2 regions of the Ramlibacter sp. AN1133 genome follow, and region 2 is predicted to be linked to the other one. Evidence: riboswitches for the same ligand, from Rfam matches in the RefSeq annotation. Region 2 holds a riboswitch; the other holds the start of a gene.
What was found. Region 2 has a riboswitch for S-adenosylhomocysteine ahead of metH (methionine synthase). Riboswitches for the same ligand answer to the same signal wherever they lie in the genome.

Region 1 (5,543 bases), on a different contig from region 2:
GGGGGGCGGGGGGGGGGGTTCGCGCCCCCCCCCCCCGCGGGGGGGGGGGGGGGGTGGGGGGGCCCCCCCCTTTCCGGCGACGGAGCGCCCCCACCCCGACCCTCCCCCGGAGGGGGAGGGAGGAAGAGATCAGTAGCGGTACGTGTCGGGCTTGTACGGCCCGCTCTTGCTCACCCCGATGTACGCGGCCTGCGCATCGGTCAGCTCGGTCAGCTGCGCGCCCAGCTTCGACAGCTGCAGGCGCGCCACCTTCTCGTCCAGGTGCTTGGGCAGCACGTACACCTTGCCCACCTCGTACTGCGAGGACTTGGTGAACAGCTCGATCTGCGCCAGCGTCTGGTTGGCGAAGGAGGAGGACATCACGTAGCTCGGGTGGCCGGTGCCGCAGCCCAGGTTCACCAGGCGGCCCTTGGCCAGCAGGATGATGCGCTTGCCGTCCGGGAAGATCACGTGGTCGACCTGCGGCTTGATCTCGTCCCACTGGCACTTCTTCTCGAGCGACGCGACGTCGATCTCGTTGTCGAAGTGGCCGATGTTGCAGACGATCGCCTGGTCCTTCATCTTCGCCATGTGGGCGTAGGTGATGACGTCGCGGTTGCCGGTGCAGGTCACGAAGATGTCGGCCTTGTCGGCGGCGTAGTCCAGCGTCACCACGCGGTAGCCTTCCATGGCGGCCTGCAGCGCGTTGATCGGGTCGATCTCGGTCACCCACACCTGCGCCGACAGCGCGCGCAGGGCCTGGGCCGAGCCCTTGCCCACGTCGCCGTAGCCGGCGACCAGGGCGACCTTGCCGGCGATCATCACGTCGGTGGCGCGCTTGATGCCGTCCACCAGCGATTCGCGGCAGCCGTACAGGTTGTCGAACTTGCTCTTGGTGACCGAGTCGTTGACGTTGATCGCGCGGAACTTCAGCTTGCCGTTGTTGGCCATGTCCTGCAGGCGGTGCACGCCGGTCGTGGTCTCCTCCGTCACGCCGATGATCTGGGCGGACTTGCGGCTGTACCAGGTCGGGTCTTCGGCCAGCTTCTTGCGGATGGACGCGTGCAGGATGCGCTCTTCCTCGGAGGAGTGCGTGTCGATCAGCGACAGGTCCTTCTCGCAGCGCTGGCCCAGGTGCATCAGCAGCGTGGCGTCGCCGCCGTCGTCCAGGATCATGTTGGGGCCTTCACCCTCGCTGCCCTTGGCGCCGAAGTCGAAGATGCGGTGCGTGTAGTCCCAGTACTCCTCCAGCGATTCGCCCTTCTTGGCGAACACCGGCGTGCCGCCGGCGGCGATGGCGGCGGCGGCGTGGTCCTGGGTGGAGAAGATGTTGCACGAGGCCCAGCGGACCTGCGCGCCCAGCGCCTGCAGCGTCTCGATCAGGACGGCGGTCTGGATCGTCATGTGCAGCGAGCCGGTGATGCGGGCGCCCTTCAGGGGCTGGGCCTGGGCGAATTCCTGGCGGATCGCCATCAGGCCGGGCATCTCGGTCTCGGCGATGCGGATTTCCTTGCGGCCCCAGTCGGCCAGCGAGATGTCGGTGATCGCGCTGTCGGCGGGCGCGGCGGTCTTGAGAACGGCGTTCATGGGTGCTCCGGAACGAGAGGTGGAGAGCCCACCAACCGGCGCGTGGATCTGCTCACCGCACGGAAAGGTGGGTGAGCGTCGTTGCATGGAATCCGAGCCTCGCGTCCATGGCGGACGCTGCAACGCTCCTCGGGTTGGCCGGGATTTTATCGGAAACCGCCCGAATGCCCCACACGAGCCCCCTTAGGGGTTAAAAAGTGCACATGGCCACCCCCGGACTCCCTTCCCCGCCCATCGAGCCGATGCTGGCCAAGATCGCCGATGCGCTGCCCGCCGAGCCCGGCTTCCTGTTCGAGCCCAAGTGGGACGGCTTCCGCGCGCTCGTCTTCCGCGGCGCCGAGCAGACCTACCTGCAGAGCCGCGACCTGCGGCCGCTGAACCGCTACTTCCCCGAACTGGAGAAGGCGCTGCACGAGGCCCTGCCCAAGGGCTGCGTGCTGGATGGGGAGATCGTCGTGGCCAGCCGCGGCGGGCTCGACTTCGATGCCCTGCAGATGCGCCTGCATCCGGCGGCCTCGCGCGTGGCCAGGCTGGCGAAGGACACGCCCTCCAGCTTCGTGGCCTTCGACCTGCTGGCCGCGGGCGGCAAGTCGACGATGGAACTGCCGCAGTCGGAGCGGCGCGAGCGCCTGGAGCGCCTGCTGGGCAAGGCCAGGCCGCCGCTGCACCTGACGCCCGTCACCCGCGACCGCGCGCAGGCCGAGGAGTGGCTGGAGAAGTTCGAGGGCGCCGGCCTCGACGGGGTGATCGCCAAGCTGGAATCCGCGGCCTACCAGCCGGGCAAGCGCGCGATGCTCAAGATCAAGCACGTGCGCAGCGCGGACTGCGTGGTGGCGGGCTTCCGCTGGTACAAGGACCGCGAGGACGCCGTGGGTTCGCTGCTGCTGGGGCTGTACGACGACAGCGGCACGCTGCAGCACGTGGGCGTGACGTCCTCGTTCACGATGGCGATGCGGCAGGAACTGGCGCAGGAGCTGGAGCCCTTGCGCCGCGACGCGATCAAGGACCACCCGTGGCGCGAATGGGCCGGCGCGGCGGTGGGCGATACGCAGCGCATGCCCGGCGCGCAGAGCCGCTGGAGCGGCGGCAAGGACCTGAGCTGGGAGCCGCTGCGGCCCGAGCGCGTGTGCGAGGTGAAGTACGACCACCTGCAGGGCAATCGCTTCCGGCATGCTGCGGTGTTCCTGCGCTGGCGGCCGGACAAGCCGGCGCAGGAGTGCCGCTACGACCAGCTGGAGGTGACGACGCCGTTCGAGCTGGCGAAGGTGTTCGGGGCCTGACGCGCGGGCGTCGCCCGGGCGGCGACGCCGCGGCCCCTCACGCCGGGTACATCTCCTTGATCATCTTGCGATCGAGCTGCGACAGCAGCGTGTTCTCGTTGGTCGGACCGAGGCCGTCGGAGAACAGCTTGCCGTCGAAGGAGTAGAGCATGATGGACTTCGGGTCGTACTTGGTGGTCAGGATGCCCTTGGGCGGGTACTTGTCCAGGACATTGCTCACGATCGCGTCGTCGTCCCAGAAATTGGGCGGGCCCCGGAAGTACTTCATCACCTCCTCGCGGTTCCACTTGCGGCCGAACTCCGGGCCCTGGTGCTCGTGGATGCACCCGAGCGCGTGCCCGAACTCGTGCAGGACCACCGCGCGGTCCTCCTCCGGGTCGGAGTTGTCGCGCACCCAGCCGAAGTTCATCGTCGGCTGGTGCAGGGGGAAGTAGGAGGCGTTGAGCGCGTCGCGTCCCACCGCCGACCACGAGCCCTCGTCGGCGTAGAAGGAGATGCGGACCTCCGACGGCGCCTTGTTCACGAACTTGATCGTGACGTTGGCGTGCCGCTCCCACTCCTTGCACAGCGTGCGCACCTTCTTCTGCATCTTCGGCGTGCCGTCCAGGAAGCGGCAGCGCACCACGGCGCCCTTGCCCCATCGCTTGGACGCCACCAGCGCCATGCGGGTGACGTGCGCGACCTGCTCCGCATCGAGCTTGCGTGCGCCCTGCGCCACGGCGGCGAGCATCTCGCCGCGCAGCGCCCGGCGCACGTGGCGCTCCGGGTCCTGCTCGTCGGGGATGATGCGTTCGAAGCAGATGCGCGGCCGGCGCACGACCTCCTGCAGCGGCGTGCCCTCCTCGGGCGCCGCGGGTGTCTTCGCTTTCTTCGCCATGTCGTTCCTCCTTGGGGTGGGAATCAGGTCTTCTTCGCGACGGCGCGGGGATGGCCGTACACGGCGTAGGCGAGCCAGGTCGCGTCGCCGTCCTCGCGCGCCTTGCGCCGTGCCGCGGCCGAGGCGGCGGCCAGCTCCGCGCCCTGGTCGATGAACTGCGCGTACAGCTCCCGCGCGAACCCGTAGGCCGGCTGGTCGCCGATCGACCAGCTCGAGCCGACGAACACGCCCACGCCGGCGTGGATGAACGCCGCGGCGAAGCCGCCCAGGCCCTTGAGCGCATAGCCGGCGCGGGCGCTCTGGCAGGCGTTGAGGACGACCATCGGCCGGTCGCCGTCCGACTGCAGGTTGGCCGTGTAGCGGACGGTCTCCGCCAGCACGGCGTTCTGGCTGCCCGAGCCGTCCGTGGGCGGCGGCAGCACGAGCTGCGCGTTGCCGACGTGGTCCGCGTCGGTGGCGCCGTGGCAGGCGACGTGGAGAAGATCGAAGGAGCCGGGTGTCTCCAGCAGCTTGTAGACCTCCTCGGCCTGCGCCGGCACCTCGACCCCGCCGCGCTTGCGCATGACGGCGATCTCGTCCTGCGCGCCGGCGAGCGCATCGTCGCCCTGGTACTCCGGCACCAGGTAGCGCACCTTGCCCTTGCGGATCCTGACCTGGTCCGGCGCGTAGCCGTCGATCAGCCAGCGCACGACGCCGAGCTCGCCGAGGAACACCGAATCGCGGCCCGGCCGCTGCGTGCGCGGATCGCGCAGGTTGACCAGCTCCCAGGGGATGAAGGGCTCGCTGGAGATCACCTGCACGCTGCCGATGGTGTCGCGGTGCTCCCACAGCTGGTCCTGCAGCTCGCGCGGGAACAGCGCGTCGAACAGCCTGGCGCCGATGGCGAGCAGGTCGCGTGCGAACGCTTCCTTCTGGCCCTGGCTCTGCGCCCAGCGGTCCTCGATGTCCTTGTGGATCCCGGCGATGGTGGCGGCCGGGTCGCCGTCCAGCAGCGGCGACTCGAAGGGCATGCGCACGCCCAGCTCGCGCAGCTCGAGCTCGTACTGGTATTGCGTCTTGGCGCCGAGCGGCTGCACCTGGTGGATGCGCAGTTCGTCGGGCTGCTGCGGGAACTTGCGCGGGAAGGCGGCCAGTCCCGCCGATGCGGTGGCGCTGCGGCGCGTGCCGCTGCGCTCCTGCACCACCTGCAGGTCCAGCACCAGGGTGACCAGGGGGATCGGCCCCTGCCGGACCTGCACGCGCACCTGCGCGCTGCCCGCCTCGTTGCCCTGGACGTCGAAGCGCAGGTCCAGCGGCGTGCCGGGCTCCGGCACCGCGACCTCCACGCGGGCGTCCTCGGGATGGACCAGCGAGACGCGCAGCGCGGGGATGCACTCCACGATGAGCGGCCGCGCCTTGCTCACCCTGGCGCGGTCGACCTTGCTGGCGGCGCGCCGGCCGGTGGCCTGCAGCAGTTCGCGCGCGATCGTCACGTCCACCGTGTGGACCTGGCCCAGCACGTATTCGTCGTCGGTCTCGGCGCGGAAGTGGCATTCGACGGCAGCGGCCGCGGCCGGCGGCTTCGCCCTCTGGCCGGTGGCGGTGGCCGGCTGCGCCGCCGCAGCGCCACCGACGCGCGCCGCCTTCTTGGCCGCCTTCTTGGCCGCGGCCTTGGCCGGGGCGGCCCGCCGGCGCGCGGCCGGCGCCGGCGCGGGCGCCATCTGCACCTGCACCTCCTCCGGCGAGATCACGTTCACCGGCTCGCCGTCCCGCAGCTCGATGGTGCGCTGGGCGCTGCCGCGCGTGGTGGCGAGTTCGTCCAGCCGCAGCTCGCCTCCCCC
Region 2 (5,543 bases):
GGTTCACCACGTCCTGCAGGCCGTAGGCCATCCAGGCATCCGAGGGCAGGCCGTCGCGGCCGGCGCGGCCCGTCTCCTGGTAGTAGCCCTCGATGTTCTTCGGCAGGTCGAGGTGGGCGACGAAGCGCACGTCCGGCTTGTCGATGCCCATGCCGAAGGCGATGGTGGCCGTCATCACCACGCCGTCGTCGCGCAGGAAGCGGTCCTGGTGGCGCTGGCGCACGCCGGCGTCGAGCCCCGCGTGATAGGGCAGGGCGTCCAGGCCTTCGCGGCACAGGATCTCCGCGATCTCCTCCACGCGCTTGCGCGACTGGCAGTAGACGATGCCGGCCTCGCCCTGGTGCTCGCCCTCGATGAAGCGCAGGAGCTGGAGCGTCGGATCCTTCTTTTCCGCGATCGTGTAGCGGATGTTGGGGCGGTCGAAGCTGCTGACGAACTGGCGCGCGCGACCGAGCTGCAGGTGGGTGACGATGTCCTCGCGCGTGACGCCGTCGGCCGTGGCCGTGAGCGCGATGCGCGGCACGCCGGCATAGCGCGCGTGCAGGATGGCCAGCGCCCGGTATTCCGGCCGGAAGTCGTGGCCCCACTGGCTGACGCAATGCGCCTCGTCGATCGCGAACAGCGACAGCTTGCCCGCGCCGTGCATGGCATCGAGCAGCGCCAGGAAGCGCGGGGTGGTCACGCGCTCGGGCGCCGCATAGAGCAGCGTCAGCTCGCCGCGGGCCAGCCGCCGCTCCACCGCGTTGGCCTCCTCCATCGAGAGCGAGGAATTGAGGAACGCGGCCTGCACCCCGGCCTCGTGCAGGGCGCCGACCTGGTCGTGCATCAGCGCGATCAGGGGCGACACCACCACGGTGGTGCCGTGGCCGGCCTGCTGGCGCACGAGCGCGGGAATCTGGTAGCACAGCGACTTGCCCCCGCCCGTGGGCATGAGCACGAGCGCATCGCCGCCGGCGACGACGTGGTCGACGATCTCGGCCTGCTGCCCGCGGAACGCGGGGTAGCCGAAGACGGTCTGCAGGATTTGCTGGGGGGAAGACACGATCGCCCGATTGTCCCTGAGCCTGCCGGTGTAACGCCGCTCGGACCCGGAACGCCGACCGGCAAAGCTGTGAACTGCGCACGCCGGCGCCGCCGGTGCCCCTGCGCGCCGGCCGAATTCACCGTCTTTCCTACAATCGGGGCATGAAGCCCGTCGTGTACACCCGTGGACAAGCCCTGCCGCAGCTGCTCGCCCAGCGCATCCTGATCCTGGACGGGGCCATGGGCACCATGATCCAGCGCTTCAAGCTGACCGAGCAGGATTTCCGCGGCGAGCGCCTGCGCGAGCACCCCAAGGACCTGAAGAACAACAGCGACCTGCTGGCGCTCACGCGCCCCGACGTGATCCGCGACATCCACGAGGGCTACCTCGCCGCCGGCGCCGACATCATCGAGACCAACACCTTCGGGGCCAACCGCATCGCGCAGGACGACTATGGCCTGGGCGAGCTGGCGCGCGAGATGAACGTGGCCGCCGCCAGGCTGGCGCGCGAGGCCGCCGACAAGTTCTCCACGCCGGACCAGCCCCGCTTCGTGGCCGGCGCGCTGGGCCCCACGCCGCGCACGGCCAGCATCAGCCCCGACGTGAACGACCCGGGCGCGCGCAACGTGGACTTCGAGGCCCTGCGCGCCGCCTACTACGAGCAGGTGGAAGGCCTGGTGCAGGGCGGAGTCGACCTGCTGCTGGTCGAGACCATCTTCGACACGCTCAATGCCAAGGCGGCGCTGTTCGCGATCGACGAGTACTTCGCCGACAGCGGCGAGCGGCTGCCGATCATCATCAGCGGCACCGTCACCGATGCCTCCGGCCGCATCCTCAGCGGCCAGACCGTCACGGCCTTCTGGCACAGCGTGCGGCACGCGCAGCCGCTGGCGGTCGGCCTGAACTGCGCGCTGGGCGCGGCGCTGATGCGGCCCTACATCCAGGAGCTGAACCGGGTCGCGCACGACACCTTCATCAGCTGCTACCCCAACGCGGGCCTGCCCAACCCCATGAGCGAGACCGGCTTCGACGAGACGCCGGAGGTCACCTCGCGGCTGCTGCGCGAGTTCGCGGCCGAGGGGCTGGTGAACATCGTGGGCGGGTGCTGCGGCACGACGCCGGACCACATCGCGGCGATCGGGCAGGCGGTGCACCTGATGCCGGCGCGCGCGACGCAGCGGCAGTTCTTCTACCGGGAAGCCGCCTGAGGGTCTGCCGTCGGCAGGCCCCGTGGGCTGGGCTCGCCGCAGGCGACCCCAGCTTGGGCGCTCCTTCGTTCCACTGCGATCCCTCGTGAGGATGTCTGCCCGGTCGGCCAGCGGGCGGTGACCCGCTGGCGCCTCGCATCTCGGGCGGGGCCGGTAAGCCGCCGCTTCGATGCAGCAAGTGTGGCGCCCGGAGCGGAGAAAGTCTTGCTGAACCTCCGGCATTTCGGCGCGGAAGCAAAAAATCCTTCTGAGACCTCCAATTTCCCGGAAAATCGTGCGCCATGGACGCCATTGACCGGAAAATCCTCAGGGTGCTGCAGCAGGATGCCCGGGCCAGCCTGCAGCAGGTCGGCCAGGCCGTCGGCCTGAGCGCCTCGCCGTGCTGGGAGCGCATCCGCAAGATGGAGGCCGCCGGCGTGATCGAGGGCTACACGGTGCGCCTGAACGCGCAGGGGCTGGGCCTGAACGACACGGTGCTGGTACAGGTCACCCTCGACAGCCACACCGACAACACGCTGGAGAAGTTCGGCGAGACGCTGGCGGCAATCCCCGAGGTGGTCGAGGCCTACCTCGTCTCCGGCGAGTACGACTACCTGCTGCGGGTGGCGGTGAAGGACACGCGCGACTACGAGCGGCTGCTGCGGGAGAAGCTGTACAAGATCAAGGGCATCCGCCACAGCAAGTCCTCGTTCGTGCTGCGGACGCTGAAGAAGGCGGATCTGCCGCTGTAAAATCGTTCCCTGCTCAAGGAGCGCTGCAGCGGCCCCGGAAAACCGGGCGCACCGTCAGGCTTGAGATGGATTCCAACCGCGCTCACCCGGCCCCTGCGAGGTGAGAAGGAATGCAGTCCCAAGTCCCCCCCATGAAGTTGTCCGGCCTGGAGCCCGTCTCCATCGTGCCCGGCAGCCTGTTCGTCAACATCGGCGAACGCACCAACGTCACCGGCTCGAAGGCGTTCGCCCGCATGATCCTGGCGGGCCAGTTCGAGGAGGCCCTCGCGGTCGCGCGCCAGCAGGTCGAGAACGGCGCCCAGGTCATCGACATCAACATGGACGAAGCCATGCTGGACAGCAAGGCCGCCATGGTGCGCTTCCTCAACCTGATCGCCAGCGAGCCGGACATCGCCCGCGTGCCGATCATGATCGACTCCTCCAAGTGGGAGGTGATCGAGGCGGGGCTGCGCTGCATCCAGGGCAAGGGCATCGTCAACTCGATCTCGCTCAAGGAAGGCGAGGCCGAGTTCAAGCGCCAGGCCACGCTGGTCAAGCGCTACGGCGCTGCCGCCGTCGTCATGGCCTTCGACGAACAGGGCCAGGCCGACACCTACCAGCGCAAGACCGAGATCTGCGCGCGCGCCTACCGCATCCTGGTCGACGAGCTCGGCTTCCCGCCCGAGGACATCATCTTCGACCCCAACATCTTCGCGATCGCCACCGGCATCGAGGAGCACAACAACTACGCGGTGGACTTCATCGAAGCCACCAAGTGGATCAAGAAGAACCTGCCCGGCGCCAAGGTCAGCGGCGGCGTGTCCAACGTGAGCTTCTCCTTCCGCGGCAACGACCCCGTGCGCGAGGCGATCCACACCGTGTTCCTGTACCACGCCATCCAGGCGGGCATGGACATGGGCATCGTCAACGCCGGCATGGTGGGCGTGTACGACGAGCTCGAGCCGGAACTGCGCGAGCGCGTCGAGGACGTGGTGCTGAACCGCCGCCCCGATGCCGGAGAGCGCCTGGTGGAGATTGCCGAACAGGCCAAGGGCGCGGCCAAGGACGAAGGCAAGAAGAACGAGTGGCGCGCGCTGCCGGTGGAGCAGCGCCTGGCGCACGCGCTGGTGCACGGCATCACGGACCACATCGTCCCCGACACCGAGGAGATGTTCCAGAAGGTGCTGGCCCGGGGCGGCCGTCCGCTGCACGTGATCGAGGGGCCGCTCATGGACGGCATGAACATCGTGGGCGACCTGTTCGGCGCCGGCAAGATGTTCCTGCCGCAGGTGGTGAAGTCCGCCCGCGTGATGAAGCAGGCGGTGGCGCACCTCATTCCCTTCATCGAGGAAGAGAAGCGGCAGCAGGAGGCCGCCGGCCAGGACGTGCGCGCCAAGGGCAAGATCATCGTGGCCACCGTCAAGGGCGACGTGCACGACATCGGCAAGAACATCGTCACCGTCGTCCTCCAGTGCAACAACTTCGAGGTGGTGAACATGGGCGTGATGGTCCCGTGCCACGAGATCCTGGCCCGCGCCAAGGTCGAGGGCGCGGACATCGTCGGCCTGTCGGGGCTGATCACGCCTTCGCTGGAGGAGATGCAGTACGTCGCCGCCGAGATGCAGAAGGACGACCACTTCCGCGTGAAGAAGATCCCGCTGCTGATCGGCGGCGCCACCACCAGCCGCGTGCACACCGCGGTGAAGATCGCACCGCACTACGAAGGCCCGGTGGTCTACGTCCCCGATGCGTCGCGCAGCGTGAGCGTGGCGCAGTCGCTGCTCTCGGATCAGGCCGCGAAGTACATCGCGGAGATCGAGGCCGACTACGACAAGGTGCGGCAGCTGCACGCCAACAAGAAGCAGACGCCGCTGTGGCCGCTGGCGAAGGCGCGCGCCAACAAGACGCCGATCGACTGGTCCACCTACGTGCCGACCCGGCCGAAGTTCATCGGCCGGCGGGTGTTCAAGAACTACGACCTGGCGGAGCTGGCCGGCTACATCGACTGGGGCCCGTTCTTCCAGACCTGGGACCTGGCCGGTCGCTTCCCCGAGATCCTCAAGGATGAAGTGGTGGGCGCCGAAGCGGTGCGCGTGTACTCCGACGGCCAGCGCATGCTCAAGCGCCTGATCGAAGGCCGTTGGCTGACCGCCAATGCGGTGATGGGCCTGTGGCCCGCCAACACCGTCAACGACGACGACATCCAGCTGTACGCCGACGAAAGCCGGACCGAGACCGTGCTCACCTGGTACGGCCTGCGCCAGCAGGCCGAAAAGCAGGTGATCGACGGCGTGATGCGCCCGAGCCGCTGCCTGGCGGATTTCGTCGCGCCCAAGGGCGTGCGCGACGACTACGTGGGCGTGTTCGCGGTCACGGCCGGCATCGGCGTGGAGAAGAAGGTCCAGTACTTCCTCGACGACCACGACGACTATTCCGCCATCACGCTCAAGGCGCTGGCCGACCGCCTCGCCGAGGCGCTGGCCGAGGCGCTGCATGCGCGCGTGCGCCGCGACCTGTGGGGCTACGCCGCCGACGAGAAACTCGCGACCGAGGAGCTGATCGCCGAGAAGTACCGCGGCATCCGTCCCGCGCCGGGCTATC

Region 1: linked by a shared signal. The riboswitch ahead of ahcY (adenosylhomocysteinase) and the one ahead of metH (methionine synthase) in region 2 are both predicted to bind S-adenosylhomocysteine.

The regions. Positions count from the first base shown of each region.
Region 1 covers NZ_JBBKTQ010000027.1:3-5,545, forward strand. Annotated here, with positions in the region: gene ahcY (adenosylhomocysteinase) at 130-1,566, opposite strand; S-adenosyl-L-homocysteine riboswitch at 1,633-1,703, opposite strand; gene WG923_RS25555 (ATP-dependent DNA ligase) at 1,770-2,846, shown strand; gene WG923_RS25560 (M12 family metallopeptidase) at 2,884-3,723, opposite strand; gene WG923_RS25565 (DUF7379 domain-containing protein) at 3,747-5,543, opposite strand, start outside.
Region 2 covers NZ_JBBKTQ010000002.1:198,937-204,479, reverse strand. Annotated here, with positions in the region: gene recQ (DNA helicase RecQ) at 1-1,042, opposite strand, end outside; gene WG923_RS03410 (homocysteine S-methyltransferase family protein) at 1,186-2,232, shown strand; gene WG923_RS03405 (Lrp/AsnC family transcriptional regulator) at 2,514-2,963, shown strand; S-adenosyl-L-homocysteine riboswitch at 2,973-3,054, shown strand; gene metH (methionine synthase) at 3,074-5,543, shown strand, end outside.